Regions from separate parts of the Bradyrhizobium yuanmingense genome, predicted to be linked through region 2. Evidence: predicted binding sites of a transcription regulator. Region 2 holds the regulator's gene; each other region holds the start of a gene.
The links. Region 2 encodes PhoB, which activates phosphate uptake and scavenging genes when phosphate is short. Its sites were predicted from a motif close to TGTCATNNANCTGTCAT; they were not measured.
Positions count from the first base shown of each region.

Region 1: N2605_RS23160 (UDP-2,3-diacylglucosamine diphosphatase) is a predicted target of PhoB. The motif match lies at 8,031-8,047, and genes of this name have one in related genera.
Region 3: phnC (phosphonate ABC transporter ATP-binding protein) is a predicted target of PhoB. The motif match lies at 7,557-7,573, and genes of this name have one in related genera.

Region 1 is NZ_CP104173.1:4,891,468-4,901,974, reverse strand. Features, by position in the region: gene N2605_RS23200 (xanthine dehydrogenase family protein molybdopterin-binding subunit) at 1-352, shown strand, start outside; gene N2605_RS23195 (cytochrome c) at 482-931, shown strand; gene N2605_RS23190 (cystathionine gamma-synthase family protein) at 1,161-2,444, shown strand; gene N2605_RS23185 (CHRD domain-containing protein) at 2,657-3,076, opposite strand; gene N2605_RS23180 (c-type cytochrome) at 3,224-4,147, shown strand; gene N2605_RS23175 (Lrp/AsnC ligand binding domain-containing protein) at 4,285-4,530, opposite strand; gene N2605_RS23170 (hybrid sensor histidine kinase/response regulator) at 4,633-6,612, opposite strand; gene thiD (bifunctional hydroxymethylpyrimidine kinase/phosphomethylpyrimidine kinase) at 6,933-7,733, shown strand; gene N2605_RS23160 (UDP-2,3-diacylglucosamine diphosphatase) at 8,071-8,883, shown strand; gene N2605_RS23155 (glycosyltransferase family 4 protein) at 8,897-9,940, shown strand; gene N2605_RS23150 (threonine/serine dehydratase family protein) at 10,004-10,507, shown strand, end outside.
Region 2 is NZ_CP104173.1:7,004,350-7,014,856, forward strand. Features, by position in the region: gene N2605_RS32520 (OpgC domain-containing protein) at 1-616, opposite strand, end outside; gene apaG (Co2+/Mg2+ efflux protein ApaG) at 811-1,203, shown strand; gene N2605_RS32530 (Hsp33 family molecular chaperone) at 1,364-2,371, opposite strand; gene argF (ornithine carbamoyltransferase) at 2,541-3,476, opposite strand; gene N2605_RS32540 (aspartate aminotransferase family protein) at 3,476-4,684, opposite strand; gene N2605_RS32545 (GcrA family cell cycle regulator) at 5,144-5,656, shown strand; gene phoB (phosphate regulon transcriptional regulator PhoB) at 5,956-6,663, opposite strand; gene phoU (phosphate signaling complex protein PhoU) at 6,686-7,402, opposite strand; gene pstB (phosphate ABC transporter ATP-binding protein PstB) at 7,414-8,235, opposite strand; gene pstA (phosphate ABC transporter permease PstA) at 8,232-9,077, opposite strand; gene pstC (phosphate ABC transporter permease subunit PstC) at 9,082-10,071, opposite strand; gene pstS (phosphate ABC transporter substrate-binding protein PstS) at 10,207-10,507, opposite strand, start outside.
Region 3 is NZ_CP104173.1:405,016-415,522, forward strand. Features, by position in the region: gene N2605_RS01865 (methyl-accepting chemotaxis protein) at 1-1,417, shown strand, start outside; gene N2605_RS01870 (dihydrodipicolinate synthase family protein) at 1,545-2,483, shown strand; gene N2605_RS01875 (selenium-binding family protein) at 2,840-4,240, shown strand; gene N2605_RS01880 (hypothetical protein) at 4,324-4,917, shown strand; gene N2605_RS01885 (DUF1045 domain-containing protein) at 4,921-5,619, opposite strand; gene N2605_RS01890 (alpha-D-ribose 1-methylphosphonate 5-triphosphate diphosphatase) at 5,638-6,831, opposite strand; gene N2605_RS01895 (LbetaH domain-containing protein) at 6,828-7,499, opposite strand; gene phnC (phosphonate ABC transporter ATP-binding protein) at 7,674-8,489, shown strand; gene phnD (phosphonate ABC transporter substrate-binding protein) at 8,564-9,472, shown strand; gene phnE (phosphonate ABC transporter, permease protein PhnE) at 9,540-10,427, shown strand; gene phnE (phosphonate ABC transporter, permease protein PhnE) at 10,424-10,507, shown strand, end outside.

The sequences.
Region 1 (10,507 bases), 2.1 Mb from region 2:
CCAGGTGCATGGCGGCGCCATGCAGGGCATCGGCCAGGCCTTGATGGAGCAGGTGGTGTATGGACCGACCGACGGGCAGCTCATCACCGCGACCTTCATGGACTATGCGCTGCCGCGCGCGGCGGACGGGCCGGCCTTCGTGTTCGAGACCCACAACGTGCCCTGCAAGACCAATCCGATGGGCGTGAAGGGGGCCGGCGAGGCCGGCGCGATCGGCTCCTGTCCGGCCGTGGTCAACGCCATCGTCGATGCGCTCTGGCGCGAGTACAAGATCGACCACATCGACATGCCGGCAACGCCCGAGCGGGTGTGGGTTGCGATCAGCGAGCATCACCGCCGTCACAGCTTGTGAAGCCGCGCTTCCCGCGCGCACGGGAATAAACCCGCCGCGCGGGGTTCTACCCATGATGGGTCCCGGCTTCGCGCGAAGCCGGTGACAGTCTCATTCCCCGAACGTCTCGAGAGCCGGAGAAACGAACCAATGAAACGGACGATGATTGTCGCGGGCGCCCTCGTGCTGGGCGCGGGCGCCGTCATGGCGCAACAGGAGATTGCCGTCCAGCAGGACAATCTGATGCGGGCAATCGCCAAGAATCAGTATGGCGTGCTTCAGAAGATGAGCAAGGGCGATATTCCCTTCGACAAGAAGGCTGCCGATGAGGCCATCGCCAGCATCGAGGCCGATGTTGCCAAGATCGCCAAGACCTTCGAGATCAATCCCAAGCAGGATGTCGTCAACGCGACCTATGGTTCCTCGCCGAAGGTCTGGCAGAACAAGGCCGATTTCGATGCCAAGATCCCGCCGGTGCAGAAGGCGATCGCCGACGCCAAAGGCAAGATCACCAATGTCGCGGGCCTGAAGGCGGCCTACACGGCGATCAACGACCGCTGCAATGATTGTCACGAAACCTATCGCGTGAAATTGAAATAGCGGGCGCAGTTAACGGGCTACCAAGGACTTCAGAAGGGCGGTTGCGAAAGCAACCGCCTTTTTCTTGACCGCGGCCCGCAGGAACTTCCGTCCGCAAGGCCTGACGGATTGCCGCGAGAGCGGCTATCCTTGCGCCAACGGCCGTGCGCTCACACGAGTCTCCTCCCGGCATCCTCACGTCGGGATTCCCAGCGCGCGGCGAGCACCTCGATCAACAGCGAGACAGGCCATGGCAAAACCGTTCCCCTCCAAGACCCATATCGGCAATCATATGCTGCATCCGGAAACCCTGATGCTGACCTATGGCTATGATCCGCAATTGTCCGAGGGCGCCATCAAGCCGCCGGTGTTCCTGACCTCCACCTTCGTGTTCAAGACCGCCGAGGATGGCCAGGACTTCTTCGACTACGTCGCCGGACGGCGCGAGCCGCCGGAAGGCATGGGCGCCGGCCTGGTCTATTCGCGCTTCAATCATCCCAATAGCGAGATCGTCGAGGACAGGCTCGCGATCTACGAGCGCACGGAGAGTTGCGCGCTGTTCTCGTCCGGCATGGCGGCCATCGCAACCACGATTCTGGCCTTTGTTCGCCCGGGCGATGTCATCCTGCACTCGCAGCCGCTCTATGGCGGGACGGAGACGCTGCTGACGAACACGCTTGCGCGCCTGTCGATCGGCGCCGTCGGCTTTGCCGACGGCATCGACGAGACGGCGGTCAAGCAGGCCTCGGAGGAGGCCATGGGCAAGGGGCGGGTTTCGATGATCCTGATCGAGACGCCGGCCAATCCGACCAACGGCCTCGTCGACATCGCAATGATCCGCCGCATCGCCGATTCCATCGGCAAGGCCCAGGGACATACGCCGGTCATCGCCTGCGACAACACGCTGCTCGGGCCGGTGTTTCAGCGGCCGATCGAGCACGGCGCGGATCTGTCGCTGTATTCGCTGACAAAGTATGTCGGCGGTCATTCCGACCTGATCGCGGGCGCCGCGCTCGGATCGAAGGCGATCATGAAAGGCATCAAGGCGCTGCGCGGCGCCATCGGCACCCAGCTCGATCCGCATTCGTGCTGGATGATCAACCGCTCGCTCGAGACGCTCAGCCTGCGGATGGAGAAGGCCGATGCGAATGCGCGGCTCGTGGCGGACTTCCTGCGCGACCATCCGAAGGTCGCCAGGGTGCACTATCTCGGTCACCACGAGCAGGGCTCGCTGTCCGGCCGTGTGTTCGCGCGGCAATGCCTGGGCGCGGGCTCGACGTTCTCGTTCGACATCGTCGGCGGCAAGGAGGCGGCGGTGAAATTCCTCAACGCGCTGCAGATCCTCAAGCTGGCGGTGAGCCTTGGCGGCACGGAATCGCTCGCAAGCCTGCCGGCGACGATGACCCATTCCGGCGTTCCCGCCGACATCCGCCGAAAGATCGGCGTGCTCGATTCCACGATCCGGCTGTCGATCGGCATCGAGAACCCGTCGGACCTGATCGCCGACCTCGCGCAGGCGCTGAACGCGGCTTGAGCACGGTTAGAGTCGTAGCGTCGTAGCCCGGATGGGGCGCAGCGAAATCCGGGGACCTGTCCGCAACGCGCAGGGCTCCCGGATTGCACCAACGGGCGGCGCTTCGCGCCGACCGTTGGCTCCATCCGGGCTACGAAGTTGCTTGGAATCGAAAAGGCCGGACGCTCCCTCCTTGCGTCCGGCCTTTCCGCGACGAAGCCCGCGTTTTCGCTTTACTTCGTCACCTGACCGCGGATCTCGCCGGCCGGGTTCGCCGCGGTATGGATGTTGATGTAGTACTTGCCGCCGAGCAGATCGGCGGCCTGCGCGTCGGTGAGCGTGGCTTCGCCCTTGACCGGGCTCGAGGCCGCATTCGGGATCGGGACCGCGACGCCGGCGTTCTTGCCGGCTTCGGCAGGCCCGTGGAAATGCGCGGCGGTGGCGGGGCCCGAGAGGCCGGAATAGGTGACGGTCCAGGACAGCTTCTTGCTGGCAGCGTCGTAGTCCAGATCGGCCGTTCCGGTCGCGCTGCTGGTGTTGGCGGGGACCTCGGATTTGCCGTCCAGCGTCGCCTTCAGTTTCTCCGCGCTGGCCGGGGCGGCGAACGCAACGGCGGCTCCGAATACCAGTGTGGCAAAAACGGCTTTGGTCATGGCTTTCTCCTGTTGACGCCTGATTGCTTTTCAAACAGTGCGTCATGCGGTTTATTCCGGCATTACATCCGGGCCGTCTAAAATATTCGTGGTTGGATCGAGCGCGGCATGACCCTTAAGTTCGCGCGTTCACGATGGAATGATCGAATGTTGCGACGAACGCTCCTTGCCGCCCTGATCGCCGCCGCCGCGGCGTTCGCACTCTATTGGTGGTTGACCGCCCCGGCCGTGCTGGCCTTGCCGGCGCCGACACGCAACGCCGATCTCGCCAACGGGCAGGAGCTGTTCAACGCCGGCGGCTGCTCGTCCTGTCATGCCACCCCCAATCAGCCCGATCGCCTGCGGCTCGGCGGCGGGCTGGCGCTGGGCTCGCCGTTCGGGACGTTCTACGTCCCCAATATTTCCCCCGATCCCGCCTACGGGATCGGCCGCTGGAGCGAGGCCGATTTCGTCAACGCCGTGATGCGCGGCATCTCGCCCACGGGCACGCACTATTTCCCCGCCTTTCCCTACACGTCCTATCATCTGGCCAGTGTTGACGACGTCCGCGATCTCTTTGCCTATCTGAAGACGCTTCCGTCGGTGTCCGGCACAGTGGGTGACCACGCGCTGCCGTTTCCGTTCAACATCCGCCGCAATGTCGGCATCTGGAAGCTGCTGTTCATGGACACCGCGCCGTTCGTCGCGGACGCCGCGCGCTCGCCGCAATGGAATCGCGGAGCCTATCTCGTGAACGCTTTCGGCCATTGCGCCGAATGCCACAGCCCGCGCAATGCGCTCGGCGGCATCATCGCCAGCCAGCGCTTTGCCGGTGGGCCCAATCCCGAAGGGGAGGGCTGGGTGCCCAACATCACGCAGCAGGGCATCGGCAACTGGAGCGAGAAGGATATCGCGGATTTTCTCGAGACCGGCGACCTGCCCGAGGGCGACAGCGCTTCGGGCGCGATGCGGGCGGTGATCAAGAATCTGGCGCAACTTACCGCGGAAGACCGCGCCGCGATGGCCGCCTATCTGAAGTCGCTGCCGCCGGTGCAGGGACCGACACCGCCCAAGCGCAAGGAGGGCGGCTAGCGCTGCCGGCGCTTCGGCCGTTGTTTTGCGCGTGATCTAAAGCGCGATGAGATTGGGATGAATCATCATCGCGCTTTAGGTTGTTGTTTACGCATGATCTTTCCGGAAAACCGCTTCGCACTTTTCCGGATCATGCTTTAGCCGGTGCCGAACGCCTTGAAGGTGATGATGGTGAGAGTGTCCTGGATGCCCGGCAGCACCTGCACCTTCTCATTCACGAAGTGGCCGATGTCGGTATCCTTGTCGACGTAGAACTTCACCAGGAGGTCGTATTGGCCGGCCGTGGAGTAGATCTCGGAGGCGATCTCGGCTTCGGCAAGCGCATTGGCCACCGTATAGGACTGGCCGAGCTTGCACTTGATCTGAACGAAAAAAGGAACCATCGCGGGCACTCCGAAAGCGTATTCTTCCGGCTAATAGGCCAAAACCGGCTGGATTTAGCAAGCGAACTTGCTGGATCATCCGAGGTGCATTCGGGCGCGATGCTAGGATGGGACCGCTGCGGCGGCCAATGCATCCCTCAGCCGCTGGGCGAGCTCGACCTTGCGGTAGGGCTTGGTCAGCACGACCGCTCGCGCCTGCGCGCGGCCCTGCTCGACCAGGGTCTCCAGCGCGTAGCCCGAGGTGAACAGGACCGGCAGGCCGGGACGCACCCGCCGCGCCTGATCGGCGAGCTCCCAGCCGCTCATGCCGCCGGGCATCACGATATCGGTGAACAGCAAGTCGATGCCGGGATCGCTCTGCAGCTGCTGCAAGGCATCCTTGCCGTTGACCGCGGCGACGACACGATATCCGAGCGCTTCCACCCTGCGAATGACGGAGGAGCGGACGAACGGATCGTCCTCGACGATCAGGACCGTCTCGTAGCCTCGCGGCGCCGTGTCCTCGCCGTCGGGAAGATCGGCTTGCGACCTACCGGTGCTCGCGCGCGGCAGGTAGATCCTGGCCGTGGTCCCAAGGCCAGCCTCGCTGTAGATCGAGACATGGCCGCCTGATTGCTTGGCAAAGCCATAGACCATGCTGAGGCCGAGGCCCGAGCCCTTGCCGACCTCCTTGGTGGTGAAGAACGGCTCGAACGCGCGAGCGGCGACCTCGGGCGTCATGCCTTCGCCGTCATCGGTAACCGCGATCAGGACGTAGCTGCCGGGTGCGACCTCCCGGTGAACGGCACCGTCATCATCCTCGATCGTGATCAGCTCCGTGGCCAGCGTGAGGTGGCCTCCCGATGGCATGGCATCCTGCGCGTTGAGCGCGAGATTGAGCACGGCGGATTCGAGCTGGGCGCGGTCGGCAAAGGCCAGGATCGTGCCGGGCCCGGAGGTCGTCCTGATCTCGATGTCTTCGCGCAAGGTGCGCTTGAGCAGCTTGAACATGGAATCGAGCAGGCTCCGGCAATCGATCGTCTGAGGCCGCAGCAATTGGCGGCGGCTGAAGGCGAGCAGGCGCTGCGTCAGCTCGGCACCCCGTTCGCCCGATTGGCAGATGTCGTCGGCAAAGCGCCCGAGGTCGGGCCTCGCCTTTAGCTGCTCGCTCAGGTGCTCGGCATTGCCGATGATGACGGTCAGCAGATTGTTGAAGTCGTGCGCGATGCCGCCGGAGAGCTGACCGACCGTCTCCATCTTCTGCGCCTGCTGAAGCTGCTGCTCGGTCAGCTTGCGCGCGGTGAGGTCGTGGACGATGCCGACGAAGATCAATTCGCCGTCCTGCCGCGCCTGGCCGACCGACAGCTCCATCGGAAACGTCGTGCCGTCCTTGCGCAGGCCGACGGCCTCGCCGCCGGTCGCGAAATGCCGCGCCTGGCGCTCGGATGCTGCATCCGCCTCGGGCATCAGCATGCCGACGTTGCGGTTCATCACCTCGTCGGCACGGTAGCCGAACAAGCGCTCGCAGGCCGGATTGAACAGCAGGATGCGGTCCTGCGCATCGAGCAGGATGACGCCGTCGACCGCGGTCTCGACGATCGCGGTGAGGCGCGCCACGCTCTCGCGCATCGCGCGCTGGGCGTCGCGGACCTGCTGCAGCAGCAGCGTGGCGTCGCGGCTCTTGATTTCCTCCTCCTCGAGCGCGGCCTGGACCTGTCGCAGCTCGAACGGCGAGGGGATCGTGAGGATCTTCGGCAGCAGCGGCCAGAGCGCGGCGGCGGTGAAGACCGACGCGACCGCCGTGGCGGCCTTGAGCATGCCCTCGATGCCGTAGATCGGAACCCAGAGCGTATAGATCGACAGCACGTGGGTCAGGCCGCACGCCATGATGAAGATCGCGAACGCCCAGTAGACCCAGCCGAATTTGAGGTCGCGCCGCTTGGTGACGAGGATGGCGAGGGCGAACGGGATCGAGAAATAGGCAGCGGCAATGCTGGCGTCGGAAACGACGTGAAGCCAGATCAGCTGAGGCTCCCACAACAGGCAGATGCCGTGCGGCGACAGCATGGACGAGTCGAGGAGACGTTCGAAGAAGGCCCACATCGTTCCACCCCAAGGAGTCTTGTTCAGGTGGCTTGCGGGGCCGGCGGCCCGCAACATGGGGGCGCTGGACGGTTCCACCACCTGACGTCTCGCGTAACCGGCGAAGCACGCTAAGGTACGCGACTATAGCAAGGGTCCGGCGCCGTTGCATTTTCAAGCCCGCATCATTGCGGGCCTTGGTCCGCGCGGTGTCCGACTGATTCGCAAGGCGCGCAATCGGTTCGCGAATCACGCCTGGCGGCGGCCCGGCGCGCTTGCTGACGTTCCACGGTCGCGCTACGAGAGGCCATGGCGGCCTCCTCAAGCACATGTCTCCCGCGATGACGACCCCGGTCGCACTCACCATCGCCGGTTCCGATTCGAGCGGCGGCGCCGGCATCCAGGCGGACCTGAAGACCTTTGCCGCGCTCGGCGTCTATGGCGCCTCCGTGATCACGGCGCTGACGGCGCAGAACACGCGCGGCGTGACCGGCATTCACGCGGTGCCGGCCGGGTTCGTCACCGAGCAGATCGACGCGGTGTTCTCCGACCTCGACATCGGTGCGGTGAAGATCGGCATGGTGGCCCAGGCCGCCAGCATCGATGCCATCGCGGCCGCGCTTTCGCGCTGGGCGCCGCGGCATGTCGTGCTCGATCCCGTCATGGTGGCGACCTCCGGCGACCGCCTGCTCGCCACTGAAGCCGTCGACGCCCTGCGCGCCAGGCTGATGCCGCTGGCTGCCGTGATCACGCCGAACCTGCCGGAGGCTGCGGCCCTGCTCGATGCGCCGGTGGCGGCGAGCGAGGCCGAGATCGAAAGCCAAGGACGCCGCCTGCTGGCGCTGGGCTGCCGCGCCGTCCTGATCAAGGGCGGGCACGGCGAGGGCGCCGAGAGCATCGACTATCTCGTCACTGCCGAGACCGCGATCGCGCTCGCCGCGCCGCGTGTGGCCACCCGCAACACCCATGGCACCGGCTGCTCGCTGTCCTCCGCCATCGCGGCAGGGCTGGCCAGGGGCGAGGACCTCGAGGCCGCCGTGCGCAACGCCAAGGCCTGGATCAGCGCCGCGATCGCCGCCGCCGACCGCTTCAGCGTCGGCCACGGCCATGGGCCGATCCATCATTTCCATAAGTTCTACTGAGGCGGGCACCTGAACGCGCCCCATCCTTCGAGACGACCGCTTCCAGCGGTCTCCTCAGGATGAGGCTAAGCAGCACTGTACCCGTTGAAGCTAGGGCCGCACACTCGGTCCTCATCCTGAGGGCCCGCCAAGGGCGGGCGTCTCGAAGGATGTGCCGCGGGGAGGTTTGCCTCAGAGAAGAGCGGGGGCTTGCGCCCCTGCGGCGCCATGTCGCCTGATTGTCGCATGCGACTGATATTCGCGGGGAGGGCGAGGCAAGGCGTGATTCGTATTTGAAGGTGCCTCAAGGGTTCAATCGGTCATCCCCCTGTCACGGGACATTGTTACAGGCTGGCGCATGGGAAGTTACGATGTGAGTGACGAGAGCCCGGAGCGGCGCTTTCGCACGTTGTTCATCTCCGACGTCCATCTCGGGGCCCGCGGTTCACAAGCCGATCTTCTGCTCGACTTCCTGCGCTACCATGATGCCGATACGATCTATCTCGTCGGCGACATCGTCGACGGCTGGGCGCTGAAATCGAGCTGGCACTGGCCGCAATCGCATAACGACCTCGTCCAGAAGCTTTTGCGCAAGGCGCGCAAGGGCGCCAAGGTCATCTACATTCCCGGCAATCACGACGAGTTCCTGCGCAACTATTACGGTACGCATTTCGGCGGCATCGACGTGGTCGAGAACACGGTTCACACCGGCGCCGACGGCAAGCGCTATCTCGTCATTCACGGCGACATCTTCGATCTCGTGGTGCAGAACGCGCGCTGGCTCGCCCATCTCGGAGACAAGGCCTACGACTTCGCGATCCAGATGAACCGCCTGGTCAACTTCTTCCGCCGCCTGTTCGGCGTGCCCTATTGGTCGCTGTCGCAATGGGCCAAGCAGAAGGTCAAGAACGCCGTCAACTATATCGGCGCCTTCGAGCAGGCGCTCGCCGCCGAGGCGCGGCGTCACCAGGCCGACGGCGTGATCTGCGGCCACATCCACTACGCCGTGATCCGCGACGAGGCCGGCATCCGCTACATGAATTGCGGCGACTGGGTGGAGAGCTGCACCGCCCTGGTCGAGCATGACGACGGCCATTTCGAGATCATCACCTGGGCGGATCAGTTGCGGAAGCCGGAGCAGGTGCCACAGGTCGCAGCCAGAGCTGCATAACAAGGACCACTTGATGCGCATCCTGGTCGCGACCGACGCCTGGCACCCGCAAGTCAACGGTGTGGTTCGGACGCTGACCAAGCTCTCTGACGCTGCAAAAGCGCTCGGCGTCGAGTTCACGTTCCTGACGCCGCAATCGTTCCGCACCTTCGCGATGCCGAGCTATCGCGACGTGCGCCTCGCCATGCCGCGCCCGGCCCGGATCGCAAGGCTGATCGAGGAGGCACGTCCCGACAGCATCCACATCGCGACCGAAGGGCCGATCGGCCTGATGGTCCGCCGCTATTGCCGCCAGCGCAAGCTGCCGTTCACGACCAGCTTCCATACCCGCTTTCCCGAATATGTCCGCGCCCGCGTGCCAGTGCCGGGCTCGCTGATCTGGCGGGCGCTGCGGCGCTTCCACAGCGCCAGTCGCGCCGTGATGGCGGCGACGCCGGCGCTCGCGCGCGAACTGACCGAGCGCGGCTTCGACAATGTCGTGCTGTGGCCGCGCGGCGTGGACACCACGTTGTTCCACCCGCGCGTCATCGATCTCTGCCTGCCGGCACCCGTGTTCCTGTCGGTCGGCCGCGTCGCAGTCGAGAAGAATCTCGAGGCGTTCCTCGACCTCGACCTACCCGGCACCAAGGTGGTCGTCGGCGACGGCCCGGCGCGCGCCTCGCTGGAAGAGGTCTACCCCGATGCGATCTTCCTCGGCGAGAAGCACGGCGAGGAACTGGCGGATATCTACGCGGCCGCCGACGTGTTCGTGTTCCCGAGCAAGACCGACACTTTCGGCCTGGTCCTGCTGGAGGCGCTCGCGATCGGCCTGCCGGTCGCGGCCTTCCCCGTGAAGGGTCCCCGCGACGTGATTGGCGATGCGCCGGTCGGCGCGCTCGATCACGATCTGCGCAATGCCTGCTTCGCGGCGCTCGATATCTCCCGGCAGGACTGCGTCGCGTTCGCCGCCAACTACACCTGGGAGGCCTCGGCAACGGTCTTTATCGACAGCATTTTGGCGGTCGGGGCGGTGCTGCCCGGCCGGACCGGCGCGGAACAGCCGCGTTTCGTGGCTTGAGGCAAGAAATCCTCTCGCGGAGGTGTCTTGCCCGGGCCTGATCGGCCGCGATAGCATTCCGCCATGACCGAACAGGCCCTTCCGGTCGGCCCTGCCGACATCGATGCCGCAGCGCGCGTGATCGCGCCTTACGCCATCCGCACCCCGCTGTTGTCCTTCCCCGTGCTCAACGAGCGCGTCGGTGCGAAAGTGTTCCTGAAGCCGGAGATGCTTCAGCGCACCGGCTCGTTCAAGTTCCGCGGTGCGTTCAACAAGGTGTTCTCGATCCCGCAGGACAAGCGCGCCGGCGGCGTCGTCGCGTTCTCCTCCGGCAACCACGCCCAAGGCGTGGCGGCGGCGGCAAAGATCCTCGACATGCAGGCCACCATCGTGATGCCAGCGGACGCCCCGCTGTCGAAGCGCGAGCGCACCAAATCCTACGGCGCCGAGGTCGTGCTGTACGACCGCGACAAGGACGACCGCGAGGCGATCTCGCGCGGCATTGCCGAGAAGCGCGGCGCGACGCTGGTCAAACCCTACGACGATCCGTTCGTGATCGCAGGGCAGGGCACCGCCGGCCGCGAGATC
Region 2 (10,507 bases):
CCGACAGCCCGAGCGTGACGTCCGGCCGCCATTTCATCGACCACAGGATCAGAGGCAGCGCCAGCATCAGCACGATGTAGAGCGGCAGCACGTCCATGTTGACGGGACGGAAGCGCAGCAGCAGCGCCTGCACGATGACGACGTCGGGCTGCTTGAGGAAGTCCATGATGCCCATCTCTTCGGTGTAGAGCGGGTTCTCGAACCTGGTCGCGACATAGGAGATCTCGGCGAGGAAGATCGTGAACAGGAAGACGTGGGCGACGTAGATCTGCCAGACCCGGCGCAGGATGCGCGCGGTGGCGATGAGAACGCCACTCTCCAGCATGGCCCGGCCATAGACGAAGGCCGCGGTGTAGCCGGAGATGAAGATGAAGATCTCGGTGGCGTCGCTGAGGCCGTAATTGCGGATCGTGAACCAGGTCAGCAGACTGGGCGGCAGATGGTCGATGAAGATCAGCCAAAGCGCGAGGCCGCGGAACAGATCGAGCCGGAGCTCGCGCTCGCCGATGGCGGGCAGCGTGATGGCCGGCGCTGCGGCGCGCGCCTTGGTCCCCGCAGGCTTGGCGCCCGCGGTTCCTGCGATGGTCGATCCCGTCACTTGGTCGGCAATGGTCATCGGGGCCTGGAAACCGTTCCGCAAATCGCGACGTCGAAGCAGTGTAATGGTCCGGCTGTCGTCTCGCAAAGCGTCCGGATCACATCAGGGTGTCTCCCTCGGTGGTGTGCTTTTCCTCCAATTCTGGCGGGACGATGTCGCCAAAGCCGCCGGCGGGGTTTGGTTCCCGAGGCGGATTCGGTATGATGACAGCCATGTACCGCGCCGTGACCCGCCAGATCGAAGTGACCGTCGAGCCGAACTTTGTTCCGGAGCAATCGTCGGCCGACCGCTCGCGCTACTTCTGGTCCTACACCATCGTCATCACCAATTCGGGCGAGGAGACCGTGCAGCTCAAGACGCGGCACTGGATCATCACCGATGCCTCCGGCCGCCAGCAGGAGGTGAAGGGCGAAGGCGTGGTCGGCGAGCAGCCGATCCTCGCCCCCGGCGAACGCTTCGAATACACCTCCGGCGTGCCGCTCTCGACCGCCTCGGGCTTCATGACCGGCCGCTACCAGATGGTCAGCGAAACCGGCGAGCGTTTCGAGATCGACGTGCCGACGTTTTCGCTGGACAGCCCCGACAACAAGCGGGTGTTGAATTAGAGAGGCGAGTTCGCCGTAACCGGGGCATCCAGTACGCCGCGGCCTCTCGTTGCGATCAGCATCGTCTCGGAGTACTGGATCGCCCGATCAAGTCGGGCGATGACACCGCGCGTGTGGCACTGCTCCACTCGACATTGCGAGTGCAGCGACGCGGGTAGGCTCAGGCGTCCTCGACGCCCGCCTCGTGCGGCGTGAACTGATACACCGACGAGCAGAACTCGCAGGTGACGACGACCTTGTCGTCCTTGACCATGGCGGCGCGGTCGTCGTGCGAGAAGCTCTTGAGCATCGCGGCGACCGCATCGCGCGAGCAGGAGCACCGCGCCTCGAGCACCTGCGGATTGAACACGCGCACGCCGCGCTCGTGGAAGAGGCGGTAGAGCAGCCGCTCGCCGGAGAGCTCGGGATCGATCAGCTCGACGTCTTCGACCGTCTCGATCAGCGAGCGTGCCTCGACCCATGCATCGTCTTCCGCGACGCTGTGCACCTCGGTGCCGTCGGGCGCATCGCCGGGATGCAAGTCCGCCTGCCGCGCGCGCTCCGGCGCCTTCGGCAGAAATTGCATCAGCATGCCGCCGGCGCGCCAGCGATGCTTGCCGCCGTCGCTCGAGCGCCACTCCTCGCCGACCGCGAGGCGCACGCGCGTCGGGATCTGCTCGGAGCGCAGGAAATATTCGTGGGCGGCGTCTTCCAGGCTGCCGCCGTCGAGCGCAACCAGGCCCTGGTAACGGCTCATGTCGGGGCCCTGGTCGATGGTCATGGCGAGATGGCCGCGGCCGAGCAGCGTGCCGGAATCCTTGGCCGTGCCCAGGCGCGAGGCATCGAAGCGCGCATAGGCGCGCAGGCGGTCCGGGGCCTTGTAGTCGACCACCAGGAACGACACCGGACCGTCGGTCTGGGCCTGAAGAATGAAGCGGCCCTCGAATTTCAGCGCCGATCCGAGCAGCGTCGTCAGCACGATGGCCTCGCCGAGCAGCTTGCCCACGGCTGCGGGATAATCGTGCTTGGTGAGGATGTCGTCGAGCGCGGGGCCAAGCCGCACCAGGCGCCCGCGCACGTCAAGCGCGTCGACCTCGTAAGGCAGCACGGCGTCATCGATCGGAACCGATGATGGCACGCGAACCGGGCCTTCAGGCCCGGTGTTCATGTCAGGAGACTGGGAAACCATGGCGCTTTATCTGGGGTCGTTCGATGCAAATTGAAAGAGGCACGCCCGCATTCCGTCGTCCGCGGAACGACGAGTGCGTAGCCCGGATGGAGCGCAGCGCAATCCGGGGGGTCTTTCCACGCGTTGAGAACCCCGGATTTCGCTGCGCTTCATCCGGGCTACAAGAAGGCTACTTCACCGCGTCGAAGCACCAGGCCAAGATGCCCTTCTGCGCGTGCAGGCGGTTTTCGGCCTCGTCGAACACGACCGATTGCGGCCCGTCGATCACCTCGTCGGTGACCTCCTCGCCGCGATGGGCCGGCAGGCAATGCATGAACAATGCGTCCGCCTTGGCCAGCGACATCAGCTTGGCATTGACCTGGTAGGGCTTGAGCACGTTGTGGCGGTGCTCGCCCTCCTTGTCGCCCATCGACACCCAGGTGTCGGTGACGACGCAATCGGCGCCGCGCACGGCGGCTTCCGGATCGGTGCCGAGCACGATCGGCGCGCCCGTCGCCTTGATCCAGTCGCGCATGGCCTTTTTCGGTGCGAGCTCCGGCGGCGTTGCGACATTGAGCTGGAATTTGAAGCGCTCGGCGGCATGGGCCCAGGACGCCAGCACGTTGTTGTCGTCGCCGGTCCAGGCCACCGTCTTGCCCTCGATCGGGCCGCGATGTTCCTCATAGGTCATGAGGTCGGCCATCACCTGGCAGGGATGCGAACGCCGCGTCAGGCCGTTGATGACGGGCACGGTGGCGTTGGCCGCAAGCTCCAGCAGCGCATCATGGTTGAGGATGCGGATCATGATGGCGTCGACATAGCGCGACAGAACCCGCGCGGTGTCGGCGATGGTCTCGCCGCGGCCGAGCTGCATCTCGGCGCCGGTGAGCATGATCGCCTCGCCGCCGAGCTGGCGCATGCCGACGTCGAACGAGACGCGGGTGCGGGTCGAGGGACGCTCGAAGATCATCGCCAGCGTCTTGCCCTCGAGCGGCCTGACCGGCTGCTGCGCCTTCTGCTTCGCCTTCATGGCGGAAGAGGCGGCGAGCATGCTCTTGAGCTCCGAGAGCGGCAGCTCGTTGATGTCCAGGAAGTGCTTGGGAGCTTTGTTGGGCGTCGTGCTCATCAGCTTGCCGCCCGCTTGGTCTGGCTGGAGGAGATCGCAGCGCAGGCGCGCTCTAACCGGCCGACGCTGTCCTCGATCTCCGCTTCCGTGACGATCAGGGGCGGCAGGAAGCGCACGACATTGTCGCCGGCCCCGACGGTGAGCAGCTTTTCGGCGCGCAGCGCCGCGACGAGATCGCCCGAGGGCACCACCGCCTTGATACCGATCAGCAGGCCCTCGCCGCGCACCTCGCTGACGATTTCGGGATGACGATCGATCACGGAGGCGAGCTTCTGCTTGAGCAGCAGCGACATCTTCTGCACGTGGTCGAAGAAGCCGGGCTTGAGCATGACATCGAGCACGGCGTTGGCAGCCGAGATCGCGAGCGGATTGCCGCCGAAGGTGGAGCCGTGCGAGCCGGGCCCCATGCCGGCCGCCGCGTCCGCGGTCGCCAGCACCGCACCGATCGGAAAGCCGCCGCCGAGCGCCTTGGCGAGCGACATCACATCCGGTGTGACGCCGGTGCGCTTGTAGGCAAAGAGCTCGCCGGTGCGGCCCATGCCGGTCTGCACCTCGTCGAAGGCGAGCAACAGGCCGCGCTCGTTACAGAGTTCGCGCAGCGCCCTCAGGAAGGCGTGAGGTGCAGAACGAACGCCACCCTCGCCCTGGATCGGCTCGATGAGAATGCCGGCGGTGTGCGGACCAATCGCCTTCTTCACGGCGTCGAGGTCGCCGTGCGGCACCTGATCGAAGCCGTCCATCGGCGGACCGAAGCCCTCGAGATATTTCGCAGAGCCGGTGGCGGCGAGCGTCGCCAGCGTGCGGCCATGGAAGGCACCCTCGAAGGTGATCATGCGGTAACGCTCCGGATGCCCCTTGGAGAAGTGATGGTGGCGCACCAGCTTGATCACGCCTTCCAGCGCCTCGGCGCCGGAATTGCAGAAGAACACGAAGTCCGCAAAGCTCTCATTGCAGAGGCGGCTTGCGAGCTTCTCGCCGTCAGGGCTCTGGAACAGGTTCGACATGTGCCAGAGCTTGGTCGCCTGCTCCTGCAACGCCTTGACCAGCGCGGGATGGACATGGCCGAGCGCATTCACCGCGACACCCGAGGTGAAATCGAGATAGCGATCGCCGTTGGTCGCGATCAGCCAGCAGCCTTCGCCGCGCTCGAAACCGAGGTCGGCCCTGGCGAAAACGGGGAGCAAATGCGGCGCTGCGCTGTTAGTCATGACGTCACTTGAATGTTGCGGACGGTGTGAGGCATGCATTGCGCGACGCACCATCGACCGGCCCCGGAAAACGAAACGTGCCGCCTTTTAAGGGCGGCACGTGGCACTATCTTATGCCTGGCAAGACGGGTGTCAATGCCGCCCGGAAAGCCTCGCGAAACGCTGATTCCGTAGTCTTGCGGTGCCGATTTTGCGGGTTTTTCACCACGGAACATGTGGAAGCGAGTCGGCGGACTCTTGCGCGGGAGTCACGCCATATTGTAGCGTTTGGACTGTCAGATACGACATCTCGTGCAGCAGTTCTGATCCCAGAAGTCCTCATGTACCGGCGTAAACGTTCGGGCGTCTTGAGCGCGCCCGGCGAGCCTTAAGGGATTCTGACGGCACGGGTTTTTCAAGGCTAAAGCATTCGCTGCGAAGGCCCCAGGATGGCAGGCGCGCAGCGAGGGAAAGGGTGCAATGACGGTTTTGACCTGGTCCGATGATCGCGTCGAGCAGCTGAAGAAGCTCTGGGAGGCCGGACTTTCGGCCAGCCAGATCGCGGCGGAGCTCGGCAATGTGACCCGCAATGCCGTGATCGGCAAGGTGCACCGGCTCGGCCTGTCCGGCCGCGCCAAGAGCCCTTCATCGGCAGCGCCGCGGCCGCGCAAGGCACGGCCCGCGCAGCATATGATGCGGGTGACCCGCCCCGTCGCGCGCGGCAACACCGCGTTGGCGCAGGCCTTCGAGGTCGAGTTGGAAGCCGAGCCGGTTACCTACGACAACGTGGTGCCGATGAGCCAGCGGCTGTCGCTGCTGGAATTGAACGAGGCGACCTGCCACTGGCCGGTCGGCGATCCCTCGAGCCCGGATTTCTTCTTCTGCGGCGGCAAGGCGCTCTCCGGCCTGCCCTATTGTGCCCAGCATTCGCGCGTGGCCTATCAGCCCGCAGCGGATCGCCGTCGCGCAGCACCGAAACCGGGCACGCGGTGAGCTTGCGGAATTCCCTGATCGCCAAGCTTTGATCGCCAAGCTTGATCGCCAAGACTGCAGCCGTCATACGATGACGGCTCCCAATCGCCCGGTGTCATCCCCGCGAATGCGGGATCCGTAACCGCGGGGCGCAATCGTTGCGCGAGATGGTCACTCCGAGTCTTCGCCAAACCACGTCCTGTGGCTAATCGCGAAGAGCGCAAGCGCTCGCGCTGAGATCCCGGGCTCACGCTGCGCGCGCCCCGGGATGACGGCCGAGATCGGCGCCGCAGTTCGCCAAACCAGCTGTCGCTGGCGCCTTACGTCTGCTCAGCCTTCGCGAAGCGATCGTCCAGCGCGTAGCCGGCGCCGCGGACGGTGCGGATCGGGTCCTGCTCGCGGCCGAGATTGAGCAGCTTGCGCAGGCGGCCGATATGCACGTCGACGGTGCGCTCGTCGATGTAGATGTCGCGGCCCCAGACGCTGTCGAGCAGCTGCTCGCGCGAGAACACGCGGCCGGGATGCTCCAGGAAGAACTCCAGCAGGCGATATTCGGTCGGACCGAGATCGATCGGCCGGCCCGAGCGCGCCACGCGGCGCTTGTCGCGGTCGAGCTCGATATCGCCATAGGCGAGCACGGTGGCGAGGCGCTCGGGACTCGCACGCCTGAGCAGGCCCTTCACGCGCGCAAGCAGCTCCGGCACCGAGAACGGCTTGACGATATAATCATCCGCGCCGGTCGCGAGCCCGCGCACCCGTTCGCTCTCCTCGCCGCGCGCGGTGAGCATGATGATCGGCAGCTGCTTGGTCTCGGGGCGGGTCCGAAGCCGCCGGCACAGCTCGATGCCTGACAGGCCCGGCAGCATCCAGTCGAGCACGATCAGATCGGGAATGTGCTCCTTGAGGCGGGTGTCGGCGTCATCGCCGCGCATCACCGTCTCGACGTCATAGCCGTCGCCTTCGAGGTTGTAGCGAAGAAGCTCGGTGAGAGCTTCCTCGTCCTCAACCACCATAATGCGTGCGCCCATGTGGTCGTAGCTCCTTAAGTCGTCAGGTGTTCGGCACCGTCGTGGCGAAGGTCGTCATGTCGCCCTTCGGCCGCTTGTCGGTGATCGCCTGGCCCTCGATCATGTAGAACACGGTCTCGGCGATGTTGGTGGCGTGGTCGCCGATCCGCTCGATGTTCTTGGCACAGAACATCAGGTGGATGCAGAACGAGATGTTGCGCGGATCCTCCATCATGTAGGTGAGGAGCTCGCGGAACAGCGAGGTGCAGATGGCGTCGACTTCTTCGTCGCCCTTCCACACCGCCATCGCCGCCGGCAGGTCGTGCGCGGCATAGGCGTCCAGTACCGACTTGACCTGCTGCTGCACGAGGTCGGTCATGTGCTCCAGGCCGCGGAACAGCTTGAGCGGATGGAAATCCGTCTCCAGCGCCGCGACGCGCTTGCCCATGTTCTTGGCGAGATCGCCGATGCGCTCGAGATCGGTCGCAACGCGCATCGCGCCGACGATCTCGCGCAGGTCGACGGCCATCGGCTGGCGGCGGGCGATGGTGAGCACGGCGCGCTCCTCGATGCGCTTCTGCAGCGCGTCGAGCTCGACGTCGGTGGCGACGACGCGCTGGCCGAGCGCGACGTCGCGGCGGATCAGCGCGTCGACGGAATCGACGATCATGCGCTCGGCGATGCCGCCCATCTCGGCGACCAGGCGGGTGAGCTCCTGAAGGTCGCTGTCGAAAGCCTTTACGGTATGTTCAGAACCCATGTTCCGTCTCCTCAGCCGAACCGGCCGGTGATGTAATCCTGCGTGCGCCGATCGCTCGGCGACGTGAAGATCTTGCTGGTGTCGTCGAACTCGATCAACTCGCCGAGATACATGAAGGCGGTCTTGTCGGAAACGCGCGCCGCCTGCTGCATGTTGTGGGTGACGATCGCGATCGTGTAGTTCTCGGACAATTCCTGGATCAGCTCCTCGACCTTGGCGGTCGAGATCGGGTCGAGCGCCGAGCAGGGCTCGTCAAACAGGATCACCTCGGGCCGCACCGCGACGGTGCGGGCGATGCAGAGGCGCTGCTGCTGGCCGCCGGAGAGCGACAGGCCGGAGGCATTGAGCTTGTCCTTGACCTCGTTCCACAGCGCGCCACCGCGCAGCGCCTTCTCGACGCGGTCGTCCATCTCGGACTTGGAGATCTTCTCGTAGAGACGAATGCCGAAGGCGATGTTCTCGTAGATCGTCATCGGGAACGGCGTCGGCTTCTGGAACACCATGCCGACCCGGGCGCGGAGTAGGTTGAGGTCGAGCTTGGGGTCGAGGATGTTGGTATGGTCGAGCAACAGCTGACCGTCGGCGCGCTGGCCCGGATAGAGATCGTACATCCGGTTGAAGATGCGCAGCAGGGTGGACTTGCCGCAGCCGGACGGGCCGATGAACGCCGTGACGCGGTTGGTGCCGAGCGCCAGGTTGATGTTCTTCAGCGCGTGGTGGTCGCCGTAGTAGAAGTTGAGGTTGCGCGCCGTGACCTTGGCGGGCGCCTCGGGCAGGGGCTGCGAGCCGGGATGAACGGACGGTGCGCTGACGGAAACAGACATTTCACTCATTTTGCAGTCCTCTCGGCGCCAAGGATGCGCGCGCCAATGTTAAGGGCAAGCACGGTCAGGGTGATCAACAGCGCGCCGCTCCAGGCGAGTTGCTTCCAATACTCGTAGGGGCTCTGCACGAAGTTGTTGATGGTGACAGGCAGGTTCGCCATCGTCTTGTTCAGGCCGAGGCTGAAGAACTGGTTCGACAGCGCCGTGAACAACAGCGGCGCGGTCTCGCCGGCGACGCGGGCGGTCGCCAGCAGCACGCCGGTGATGAGGCCGGAGCGCGCGGCACGATAGGCGATGCGCTTGATCACCAGCGAGCGCGGCAGGCCGAGCGCGCTGGCAGCTTCGCGCAACGGATTCGGCACCAGCAGTAGCATGTCTTCGGTGGTGCGCACGACGACCGGGATCACGATGACGGCAAGCGCCAGCGCGCCCGCAATCGCCGAGAAGCCGCGCATCGGCACCACCACCGCGCCATAGATGAAGAGGCCGATGATGATCGAGGGTGCCGACAGGAGAATGTCGTTGATGAAGCGGATCACCGAGGTCAGCTTGTCGTTGCGGCCGTACTCGGCGAGATAGGTGCCGGCGAACAGGCCGAGCGGCGCGCCGATTCCGACGCCGATCACGGTCATGATCAACGAGCCGACGATGGCGTTGCGCAGGCCGCCCTCGGTCGATCCGGGCGGCGGCGTGTCAGCTGTGAAGACCTGGAGGTTGAGCCCGGCCAGGCCGTTGTAGAGCAGCGTGACCAGGATGAGCGCGAGCCAGGTGACGCCGAAGGCGGCGGCTGCGATGCAGAGGCCGCGAATGACGATGTCCCAGCGGCGGCGGCGCGAATAGATCGGGTTCATGGCTTCACTTCCCGGCCTTGGTTTCGAGGCGCAGCAGCATCAAACGGGCGGCAGCGAGCACGAAGAACGTCAGCACGAACAGCAGGAGGCCGAGCAGGATCAGGCCGGACTGGTGCAGGCCGTCGCTCTCGGCAAATTCGGAGGCGATCGCCGCCGAAATCGTCGTGCCCGGCGCGAAGATCGACGAGGAGATCCGGAACGAGTTGCCGATGATGAAGGTCACCGCCATGGTCTCGCCGAGCGCCCGGCCCAGCGCCAGCATGACGCCTCCGATGATGCCGACGCGGGTGTAGGGGATCACCACGCTGCGGACGACCTCCCAGGTGGTGCAGCCGACGCCGTAGGCGGCTTCCTTCAGCACCGGCGGCACCGTCTTGAACACGTCGACCGAAATCGAGGTGATGAAGGGCAGCACCATGATGGCGAGGATCAGCGCGGCGTTGAACAGGCTGAGATAGGACGGGGGCCCTGCGAAGATCGCGCCCAGCACGGGGACGCCGTCGAACACCCTGATCATGAAAGGCTGGAAGGTGTTGGCCAGGAACGGGCCGAGCACGAAGAAGCCCCACATGCCGTAGATGATCGAGGGGATGCCGGCGAGCAGCTCAACCGCCATGCCGATCGGGCGCCGCAGCCATTGCGGGCAGAGCTCGGTGAGGAAGATCGCAATGCCGAGACCGACGGGAATGGCGATCAGCATCGCGATGAAGGAGGTGACGAGCGTGCCGTAGATCGGCCCGAGCGCGCCGAGCACCGGCGGATCGGCCGAGGGCGCCCAGCGCTGCGTCCACAGGAAGGAGATGCCGAACTCCTGGATCGCCGGGAAGGCGCCGACGATCAGCGAGATGATGATGCCGCCGAGAATCAGCAGCACCGAGATCGCGGACAACCGCGTGATCCAGTAGAAGGTGACGTCGCCGAGCTTGAACGCGCTCAAGGCCTTGGCGCGATCATATGGACCGGCAGCATCAATCACATTGCTCTCAACAGCCATCTCAGCCACGCCGATCCCCTATACCCGTTTTATGTACGCTTGTTGTTGGTGGCGCGCTCCGGATGCGGCAGGAGGCCGATCCGGAGCGGAGATCTTGCAGCGCCCCGGAACCGTGTCCGGGACACATATAGCGCCTTAGCTCTTGATCTCGGCAGCCCAGGTCTTCTCGATCTGCTGGACGACGCTGTCCGGCATCGGAATGTAGTCGAGCTCCTCGGCCATCTTGCCGCCGTTCTTGAAGGCCCAGCGGAAGAACTTGATCGCTTCCTGCGCGGCCGCCTTGTCGGTGGCGGACTTGTGCATGAGGATGAAGGTCGCCGCCGTGATCGGCCAGGACTTCTCGCCGGGCTGCTCGGTCAGGATGACGTAATAGCCGGGAGCCTTGGACCAATCGGCGTTGGAGGCGGCCGCCTGGAAGGCCTCGACGGTCGGCTGC
Region 3 (10,507 bases), 1.2 Mb from region 2:
GAATGGCGTCGTCACCGCCGGCTGGACCGGCATGGAGGAGCTGCTGGCTGCGCCTGACGTGCCGGCCGACCTCGTCAACACGGCCAAGGAGGCGAAGGCCAAGACCGACGGCGCTCTCAAGCAGATCGGCGAGCTCACCAAGGGCTTGGATGGCAGCGGCCGTCCCGCGATGCCCGCTTCGGAATGGAACGCGTTGTGCCAGGCTCCGTTCGCCTCCATCGTCGCGGTCGCGAGCAAGGCGCTCGACCTGTCGATCGCGCACGCGGAGGCAGTTCAGGCGAAAGCCCTCACCAATCTCATCGTGCAATCCTTCGGCTTCCTGCTTGCACTGGCCGTGACTGTCGCGGGCGTGTTTGTGGTGCGCAACCGGCTGATGCGCCCGGTGCGCGCCATCCTCGACGCCATCGCCCGCATCAGCGCCCGCGACTATGCGACGCCGGTGCCGCAATCGCGGCATCCCGACGAGTTCGGCACCATGGCGGCTGCGCTCGAAAGCCTGCGCGAGAGCGCGGCGACCGCGGAGCGGCTGGGTAAGGAACGCGAATCGCAGCAGGCGCTGCAGCTCGCCCGCTCCGGCACCGTCGATGCCGCCTGCCGCACCTTCGACGACACGGTGCAGGCGGTGATCCAGAGCGTTGCGTCCTCGACGCGGGAGCTCGACGCTACCGCAAGCGGCGTGCGCTCGCTGGTCACGGAATCGAGCAGCCAGACCGCCGCGGTCTCCTCCTCGGCCGAGCAGGCCACCAACAATCTCGAGACCATCGCCGCCGCGACCGAGGAGCTCTCCGCATCCGTGGGCGAGATCTCCGCGCAGGTGCAGTCGAGCGCGCGCGAGGCCCGCGAGGCCGTAGCCCAGGCCGAGCAGACCAATGCGACGGTCGAGATCCTCGATCAGACGGCAAGCCGCATCGGCGAGGTCGTGAAGATGATCAACGCGATCGCGGCCCAGACCAATCTGCTGGCGTTGAACGCCACCATCGAGGCCGCGCGCGCCGGCGAGGCCGGCCGCGGCTTCGCGGTGGTTGCAGGCGAGGTCAAGAGCCTTGCGGCGCAGACCGCGACGGCGACGGAAGAGATCTCGCGCCAGGTCGAGGAGATCCAAGGCGCGACCGGCCAGGCGGTCGCCGCGATCCGGTTGATCGGCGGCGCCATCGGCGGCATCGACGAGAAGATGACGGCGATTGCCGCCGCGGTCGAACAGCAGCGCGCGGCCACGACGGAGATCTCGCGCAACTTCCAACAGGCGGCCCAGGGCACCCGCGAGGTCACCGATACCATCGGCAGCGTCGCCAGGCTCAACCAGGAGACCGGCAATGCCGGCACGGTGCTGTCGGAGTCCGTCAAGAAGATGTCGGCGGATGCCGATCGTCTTCGCGTCGCGGTCGAGGGTTTCCTGGGCGCCGTGAAGAGCGCCTGATTTTCGTACTCTTTCCATCGGACGTCGCGCGGGCATTGCCGCAGCTCGGCACTGCGGGTACATCTGTGCCGCCTCGCTCCCACGGGCGCGGCGGCAGACGCAAGACACATCAGGGATGGAGAGTTCGATGCCGGTCACCCCACACAAGGCCCAACGCCCCTATCGCGGCGTGTTCCCGGTCGCGCCCACCATCTTCGACGAGCGCGGCGAGCTCGACCTCGATGGTCAGCGCCGCTGCATCGATTTCATGATCGATGCCGGCTCGCACGGCATTTGCATCCTCGCCAATTTCTCCGAGCAGTTCGTGCTCACCGATGCCGAGCGCGACACGGTGATGCATGCGGTGCTGGACCATGTGGCCGGCCGGGTTCCCGTGATCGTCACCACCACCCATTTCAGCTCGGCCGTATGCGCCGCGCGCAGCAAGCAGGCGGAGGCGGCCGGCGCCGCCATGGTGATGGTGATGCCGCCCTATCACGGCGCGACCTTCCGCGTCCCCGAGAAAGGCATCGTCGAATTCTTCAAGGTGCTCTCCGGCGCGATCAACATCCCGATCATGATCCAGGACGCGCCGGTTGCCGGCACGCCGCTGTCGGTCGAGTTGCTCGCGCGGCTGTCGCGCGAGTTTTCCAACATCCGCTATTTCAAGATCGAGGTGCCGGGCGCGGCCTCGAAGCTCCGCAGCCTGATCGAGGCGGGCGGCAAGGACATCGAGGGCCCCTGGGACGGCGAGGAGGCGATCACGCTGCTCGCCGATCTCGACGCCGGCGCCACCGGCGCCATGACCGGCGGCGGCTATCCCGACGGCATCCGCCAGATCATCGATCCCTATTTCGCGGGCGATCGCGAAAAGGCGAAGGCCGCCTATGAGCGCTGGCTGCCGCTGATCAACTACGAGAACCGCCAATGCGGCCTGATCGCCTGCAAGGTCATGATGCAGGCCGGCGGCGTGATCAAGTCGGAGGCGGTGCGCCATCCGCTGCAGCCGCTGCATCCGGCGACGCGCGCCGGGCTATTGGAGCTCGCCAAGGAGCGCGACGCGTTGGCGCTCAGGTGGGGGAAGTAATTCTCTCCCCCGTCATTGCGTGAAGCTGTCGTAGGGTGGGCAAAGCGAAGCGTGCCCACCAACTTGCGCGCCCGCGGGAAGAGCGGTGGGCACGGCGGTTTGCGCCTTTGCCCACCCTACGAAGGCTGCGAGGAGCGACTTGTGCGCCCTCGCTCGAAATGAACGAGGGATGCCCATTTCGCCTGAAGGCGTCGAATTAGCGCGTGCCGGGCCGTTCCCCATAGCCCCGCGATGGCATAATGTACGCGCGCCAACCGGCGCCTTGCGGAGATTCCCAGGACATCTCGCAACAGCTCTTCTTTTGCCACTATCCCGAGCCAGGTTGGTGCAAACCGACAGAACAGGGAGGCAGTGCCATGACGATGAGGCCGGATCCCACCTTTCACGCCTCGCCCAAGCTTGCGATGGAAGCGCCTGCGGAGAACTTTGCTTACACCTTGCTGCTCAGTCCGGATTTCTCAAAGCCGGATGCTCTCGCGGTCATCGACGTCAAGCCGGGATCGCCGACCTATAGCCAGATCGTCCACACCGTAACGATGCCCAACAAGGGTGATGAGTTTCACCATTTCGGCTGGAATGCTTGCTCCTCCGCCCTGTCGCCGCTCGCCGGACACGCCTTCATCGAGCGGCGCTATCTCATTATCCCCGGGCTGCGCTCGTCGCGGATCTACGTGATCGATACCAAGCCCGATCCGACGAAGGCCAAGATTCACAAGATCATCGAGCCAGAGGAGGTCTTCAAGAAAACCGGCTACTCGCGGCCGCACACGATCCATTGCGGGCCAGACGGCATTTACGTGAGCACGCTGGGTGGCGGTGGCAAGGACGGCACCAACGGATCTCCGGGCGTCTTCATCATGGATTGCGAGACGTTCGAAGTTCTTGGACGATGGGAGATCGACCGTGGCCCGCAGACGCTGCATTATGATTTCTGGTGGAATCTGCCGCGCGATTACATGGTGACGAGCGAATGGGCGTTACCGCCGCAGTTCGAGAACGGGATCGTCCCGGAAGATCTGCTTGCGAACAAATATGGCCATCGTCTCCACTTCTGGGACCTTCGCGCCCGTCGCAACGTCCAGACCATCGACCTCGGCGCCAATCATCAGATGGCGCTGGAGGTGCGCCCCGCGCACGATCCGGTTCGCGAGTACGGCTTCGTCGGTGTCGTGGTCGACACCACCAACCTCGAAGCGTCGATCTGGACCTGGTGGCGCGAGGACGGAAGATTCCATGCCGAGAAGACGGCGACGATCCCTCCCGAACCCGCGCCCAAGGAGAAGCTGCCCCCGCTGCTGCAGGGATTTGGCGCCGTGCCGCCGCTGGTGACGGACATCGACCTGTCGATGGACGACCGGTTTCTCTATGTCTCGTGCTGGGGCACGGGTGAGATGCGCCAGTACGACGTCAGCGATCCCAGAAAGCCGAAGCTTGCGGGCTCAGTCCACATCGGCGGCATCGCGCGCCGCACGCCCCATCCGAACGGCAAGCCCTTTGCGGCGGGTCCGCAGATGGTCGAGATCAGCCGCGACGGCCGGCGCGTGTACTGGACCAATTCGCTTTATTCCACCTGGGACGACCAGTTCTATCCCGACGGGGTTCCGGGCGTGGAAGTCATGGCCAATGTCGGTCGCAACGGCGGCCTCGAGCTCGACAAGGACTATTTCGTGAGCTTCCCCGACGGATATCGTGCGCACCAGATCAGGCTCGAGGGCGGCGACTGTTCGACGGACTCATTTTGCTACCCGTCGGTCTAGATGGCACGCAGGCGAGCCCGGCCCTTGGCTGGCTGTGGCTCGCGCTTGTTGCGAGCGGTCTCTACCACGGGGTCAATCCGGGAATGGGATGGCCGCTCGCCGTTTCGGCCGGGCTCATGGACAAGAGCCCCCTCGCGCTCTTCCGTGCATTGTGGGCTCTGGCGGCCGGGCACCTCCTGGCAACACTTCTCGTGCTGCTGCCGTTCGCCTTCCTGCTCGTACTGGCCGAATGGCAGCGTCCAATCCAGATCGTCGCGAGTCTTTTCGTCATCGGCTTTGGCGTCTACCGGCTGATCGACCGGCGTCATCCGCGGGCGCTGGCACGAATTCCGCCGACGCAATTGGTGCTCTGGTCATTTGCCGTCGCCATCGCTCACGGCGCTGCCCTGATGCTCGTGCCGATCTATCTCGGGCTCTGTCAGGCCTTCGAGCTCGATGCCGGCCATCAGGCGGCGGGCGCGCTGATGACGGCAAATCTCGGGATGGCGGTGCTGGTGTCGCTGGTGCACGTTGCCGCCATGGTCGGCGCCGGCGGATGTCTGGCGTGGCTGGTCTACCGCCATCTGGGACTGAGGTTCGTCTCGCGAAGCTGGTTCAACCTGGATGCAGTCTGGGCGACCAGCCTCGTTCTGGTTGGCGCAGTGGCGCTCGCTTTCAATCTTGCGGCCTCGCGCTGAGGTCTACCGCACCAAAGCCCACTCGCCGATGATGCGAAACCGCGCCTTGGCATCATCCTGCCTGAACAGCGCAATGCGATCGATCGCGAGCGTCTCGATCCCCAGCGCCGCAAACCGTGTTCGCAGCATCTGAAGGATCGGCCCGCGCCGCTCCGCATCCAGCCGCCCCGTCAGCGTCATGTGGAAGCGGAATTCTTCCATCACGTAAGGATAGCCCCAGCGGTCGAGATAATCGCGCTGCCGCTCGCTGAGCTTCTCCGGCTTGCGCCGAGCGCGATCTTCCGCCGTCAGCGCGGCGCGAAACGGGTCGAACTCGCGAACGCAATCAGCGGCAAGTTGCTGGAGCGCTTCCATCGGCTCGGCCGGAATAACGGCAATGAAGCCGCTGATGGCATCGACCATCGGTCGGATTGCCGGGATTGGCCGTGTCTTGCCCGCGAAGGCCGCGCAGGCGGCCATCAGCTCGGCTTCGGTCTTGCCGGGCGCCAGCGCCATCGGCGCCTTCAGCGTGGCGTGAAAGCCGTACTTGCGGGGATCGGCGCTGACCTCGCGCCAGTCGGGCGCGGCGTGCAGCGCCTGCTCTGGAAACGAAATCTCGCCGCCGCTGTAGGCGTCATAGCCGAGCAGCTCGGCGCCGAAGCGGGAGAGGGCGCTGTCGCGGCCTGCGGCATAATAGATCGCGTAGCGGGGGAAACCTGTCATTGCCTCAGCATAACCAATTTACGCCGCGACGACAGTCTCGCGCGGCGCCGCCATTGCGGTGAGCAGCCGCGTCGCGTCGGTGAGATGCACGAGCCTGCCGCCTGAGATCACCGCGATCAGCCGCGGCCGCAGCTCCACGCTGTCGTCGACGAGGAGAATGTCGGCGCGGCGTCCCTCCGCGAGCAGGCCGCGATCGGTGAGGCCGGTTGCCCGCGCCGGGCCGGCGGAGACCAAATCCCAGGCCTGAGCCAGAGGCATCACGCCATCGGCGGCCAGGCGGAACGCGGCGAGCAGCTGCGCGGGATAATAATAGTCCGACGCCAGCACCGAGCAGAGCCCCTTTGCGATCATGTCGGAGGCCCTGGTCCAGCCGGTGTGGCTGCCGCCGCGCACGACGTTCGGCGCGCCGTAGACGATGGCATCGCCGTGGCTGGCCGCTGCGCGCGCCGTCTCCTCGTTGATCGGAAACTCCGCGATCAAGGCGCCGAGCTCGCGAAAGTCCCGGCGCATCGCCGGGCTCGAATCGTCGTGCGAGAGCATCCGCACCTCGGCCCCGCGGGCCGCAGCGGCCAGGCGTGACACCGAGGCGGGCACCTCGTCGGCGCGCGAGACCACGCGCTCGACCAGCCGGTCGAATTCTTCACTCGACAGACCGGTGCGCTCCACCATGCGGTTGCGCTTGCGTGGGTTGGAGATGTCGGCAACGACGCCGTCCATATGATCGTTGAAGGCGAACAGGTCGACGCGGCCCTCGCTGAGCCACTGTGCGATCTCCGCTTCGGCATCGAGATTGAAGGTCTCGTGCCGCAGGTGGAAGCGGGTGTCGGCAGCGAACTGCGGACGCTGCCGCTCGATCGCCTCCATCAGGCCGCGCGCATTGTCGGCGCTTCGCAGGCCCGGCTCCCACGAGCAGGTCGTGGCGTGAAACACGGTGGTGATGCCGTTGCTGATCGCCTGGCGGTCGCTGTCGGCGAGCGCGACGTCGATCGGAAAGTCGACGCCGGCGCGCGGCATCATCTGCCGCTCGAAGGCATCGCCATGCAGATCGACGATGCCGGGCAGCACCAGCAGGTCACGGGCATCCAGTGCCAGCCGCGCCCGGCCGCGAGAAGCATCGACCTCTGCAATGTCTGTTCCGGAGACGAGAAGGGAGGTTTCGACGAGCTCGGCGCCGATCAGGGCCCGGCCGCCTTCGATGAATATGTCTGTCACGCGACCGCGCTTCGTTTGCTGGCAGGAGAATTGGCGAGTGAGCTCGCTTTTGCTTCGTATGCCGAGAGGAAATCTTCAATCCCGAGCTTGCGGAAATTGGGCAGCGCCTCGCGCAACTTGTCGTGATCCCAGTCCCACCAAGCAAGCCTTGCGAGCCGTCCGGCGATCTCCTCCGAGAATCGCCGCCGCACGATGCGGGCCGGATTGCCGGCGACGATGCTGTAGGCCGGCACGTCCTTGGTGACGATCGCGCCGGCGGCGATCACCGCGCCGGTGCCGATGTTGCGGCCCGGCAGCACGATCGCGCCATGGCCGATCCAGACGTCATGGCCGATATGAACGTGATGCCGGCGGCGCCAGTCGAAGAACTCGAGATCGTCGCTCTCACCTTCGAAATAGGCGCTGGATCGGTAAGTGAAATGCGCCTGAGTGGCGCGATGCATCGGATGGTTGCCGGGATTGATGCGAGTCATCGCCGCGATCGAGCAGAACTTTCCGATGGTGGCGTAGGTGATCTGCGCATCGTTCACGACATAGGAATAATCGCCCATCGCCACTTCATGCAGGATCGTGCGCGCGCCGACTTCGGTGTAGGCGCCGAGCCTGGTCTCATGCAGCTTGGCCGAGGGATCGACGGTCGGCTGAACCGAAAGAGCTTTGGCGGCCATGTTGCATCCGAAGTGCGAGGGCGGGAGTCTTTCTTCGAGCGGCCGGATGACGGTGTCGTGACAATGAGATGACAGGGGATGACGTGCGTAGGATGGCCGCACTGCAGCAGCCTTGTCACACAAGTGTTAACCACGGGCGTTAGCGGTTGGCTCCAGCTACTCTGGAGCCCCTCGATGCTGGTGGTTGAAGGTCTGACGTGTCGCTTCGGCGCGAAGGCCGCTGTGGACGATGCTTCGTTTCAAGTTTCCCCTGGCGGCTTCGTCGGGGTGATCGGGCGATCCGGCGCCGGCAAGTCGACATTGCTGCGGTCCATCAACCGCCTCATCGAGCCCTCCGAAGGCCGCATCCTGTTCGAAGGCGTCGACGTCACCGCGCTGCGCGGCAAGGAGCTGCGGCAGTGGCGTGCGCGGTCGGCGATGATTTTTCAGCAGTTCAACCTCGTCGGCCGGCTCGACGTCCTCACCAATGTGCTGATGGGGCGGCTGTCGACGGTGCCGACATGGCGGTCGCTGCTGCAGCTTTGGCCCGAAGAAGACAAGGCCATCGCGATGTCGGCGCTCGAGCAGTTCGACATGGCTGCCATCGCGGCCCAGCGCGCCGACCAACTCTCGGGCGGTCAGCAGCAGCGCGTGGCGATCGCGCGGGCGCTGGTTCAGCAGCCCGACATTATCCTTGCCGACGAGCCGATCGCCTCGCTCGATCCCCGCAACACCAAGATCGTGATGGATGCGCTTCTGCGCATCAACAAGCATTTCGGTATCACCGTGCTCTGCAACCTGCATTCGCTCGATCTCGCCCGCAGCTATTGCGACCGCCTGATCGGCATGGCGGCCGGACGCGTGGTGTTCGACGGCGCGCCGGCGGCCTTGACCGATCATATCGCGCGCGAGCTGTACGATCTCGAGGCGAATGAAGTCATGGATGTTGCGCCCGCGGATGCATCGGTCGGCACAGCAGTTCCTGCCCTCCGCACGGTTGCCGTGGCCTGATCGCTGCTTCTTTAAATCGAGCCTAGCGCAGAGCCGGAACTCGACAGTTTCATAACCTTGAAATGGGAGACGTCATGATAGACCGTCGTACGATCGTTGCCGCTGCGGCGGCCCTGGCATTTTCAGTTTCAGCCGCTGCGGCGCAGGACTGGAAGGCGAAATATCCTGAGTTGATCTTCGCAAAAGTCCCCGACGAGAATGCCTCCGGCACCACCAACCGCTGGACGCCTTTGACGGAGTACCTGTCCCGCGAGCTTGGAACGAAGGTCACGCTGCGCATCGCCAATGACTACGCCGCGGTGATCGAAGGTCAGCGTGCAGGAAACATTCACATCGCGATGTACGGCCCGGCGTCCTACGCGCGTGCCTACATCATTGGCGCGAAGGTCGAACCGTTCGCGATCGAGGTGAACGGCGACGGCACCAAAGGCTATTACTCGGTTCTCTATGTCAAAAGCGATTCGAGCTACAAGGACATCAAGGACCTGCAAGGCAAGAACCTCTGCCTCGTCGATCCCAACTCGACTTCCGGCAACAACGTGCCGCGTTTCGCGATGAACAAGATGGGCATAGACCCGGAGAAGTTCTTCGCCAAGGTGGTCTACTCGGGGAGCCATGAAAACGCGGTGATCGGGCTTTCCCAGGGCACCTGCGACGCGGCGTTCAACTGGTGGAACGACGAGAAGGAATCGAACCTGCTCCGGATGGAACGGAAGGGCATGGCGAAGGCCGCGGATTTCAAGATCATCATGAAGTCCGAGCAGATCGTGAACTCGCCGATGGCCTATCTCAGCAGCCTGCCTGACGACCTCAAGGCGGCGATTAAGAAAGCAGTGCTGGAAATTGCGGTGAAGGACAAGGCGGCTTTCGACAAGATTTACGAGGGGAAGCAATTGCCCTACGTCGAGGTCGACCACAAGGCGTATGACGCCGTGATCGAACTGACCAAGTTTGTCGACAGCATTCGCAAGCAGAAATCCTGAGGGAAACGAAGGGTTGGACAAGTCGGGCAGATCGCAAGATCTGCCCGTCGGCTCTCGCGAACATCCCATGCGAACAGCAGTTCCCGAATTTCCGGAAGCCAGGCTGCGTGAGCTTGGCGATCGCTATGCGGCCGCAATTGCCGCCAAGCGCCGCCGCGTATGGCTCGGTGCCGCCGTCCTGATCGCCGTTGCCATTGCCGCGGGCTGGATGGGCGAGGTCAGTCTCGGAAATTTTGTCGAGAATTTCTGGCGCTTCCCGGCCTATTTCCTCAGCATCGCACCCAAATTTTCGTTCGCGACCGCATGGAGCGATTTGGCGGAGTGGCTGTGGGGATTGCCGCGCTGGGCACGGCTTCTCGGGGATACGTTGCTGATAGCCTATATGGGCACCCTCTCGGGTGCGCTGTGCGGTTTTGCGCTTTGCTTCCTCGCCTCGGCCAATCTCGTGAAATCAGGAACGACTGTTTTCGTCACCCGGCGCGTTCTGGAGTTTTTCAGGACCGTGCCGGAGATCGTGTTTGCCCTGATCTTCGTGCTGGCCTTTGGTCTCGGGCCGCTGCCGGGCGTTCTGGCGATTGCAATCCATACCGCCGGAGCGTTGGGCAAGCAATTCGCCGAGGTTGTCGAGAACATCGACAGCAAGCCGGTCGAAGGGGTGGCGGCAAGCGGGGGCAGCTGGGTTCAGGTTGTTCGGTTCGGCGCGTTGCCTCAGGTCCTCTCGAACTTCGTGAGCTATGCCTTGCTCAGGTTCGAGATCAACGTGCGTGGCGCGGCCGTGATGGGCTTCGTCGGCGCCGGCGGGATCGGCCAGGATCTGATCGAGGCGGTTCGCAAGTTCTACTTCACCGACGTCAGCGCCATCCTGCTGCTCATCGTCCTTACCGTCATGTTGATCGACTTCCTGACGGAACGGTTGCGACACCGCCTGCTCGGGCTGGAGGGAAGCACCCGATGAGCTCCTTCAGTTTTGAAAACCGGACCGGCATTGCCGAACGGTATCCCGACGTCTTCCGGACCGATTGGTGGCAGCGGGGA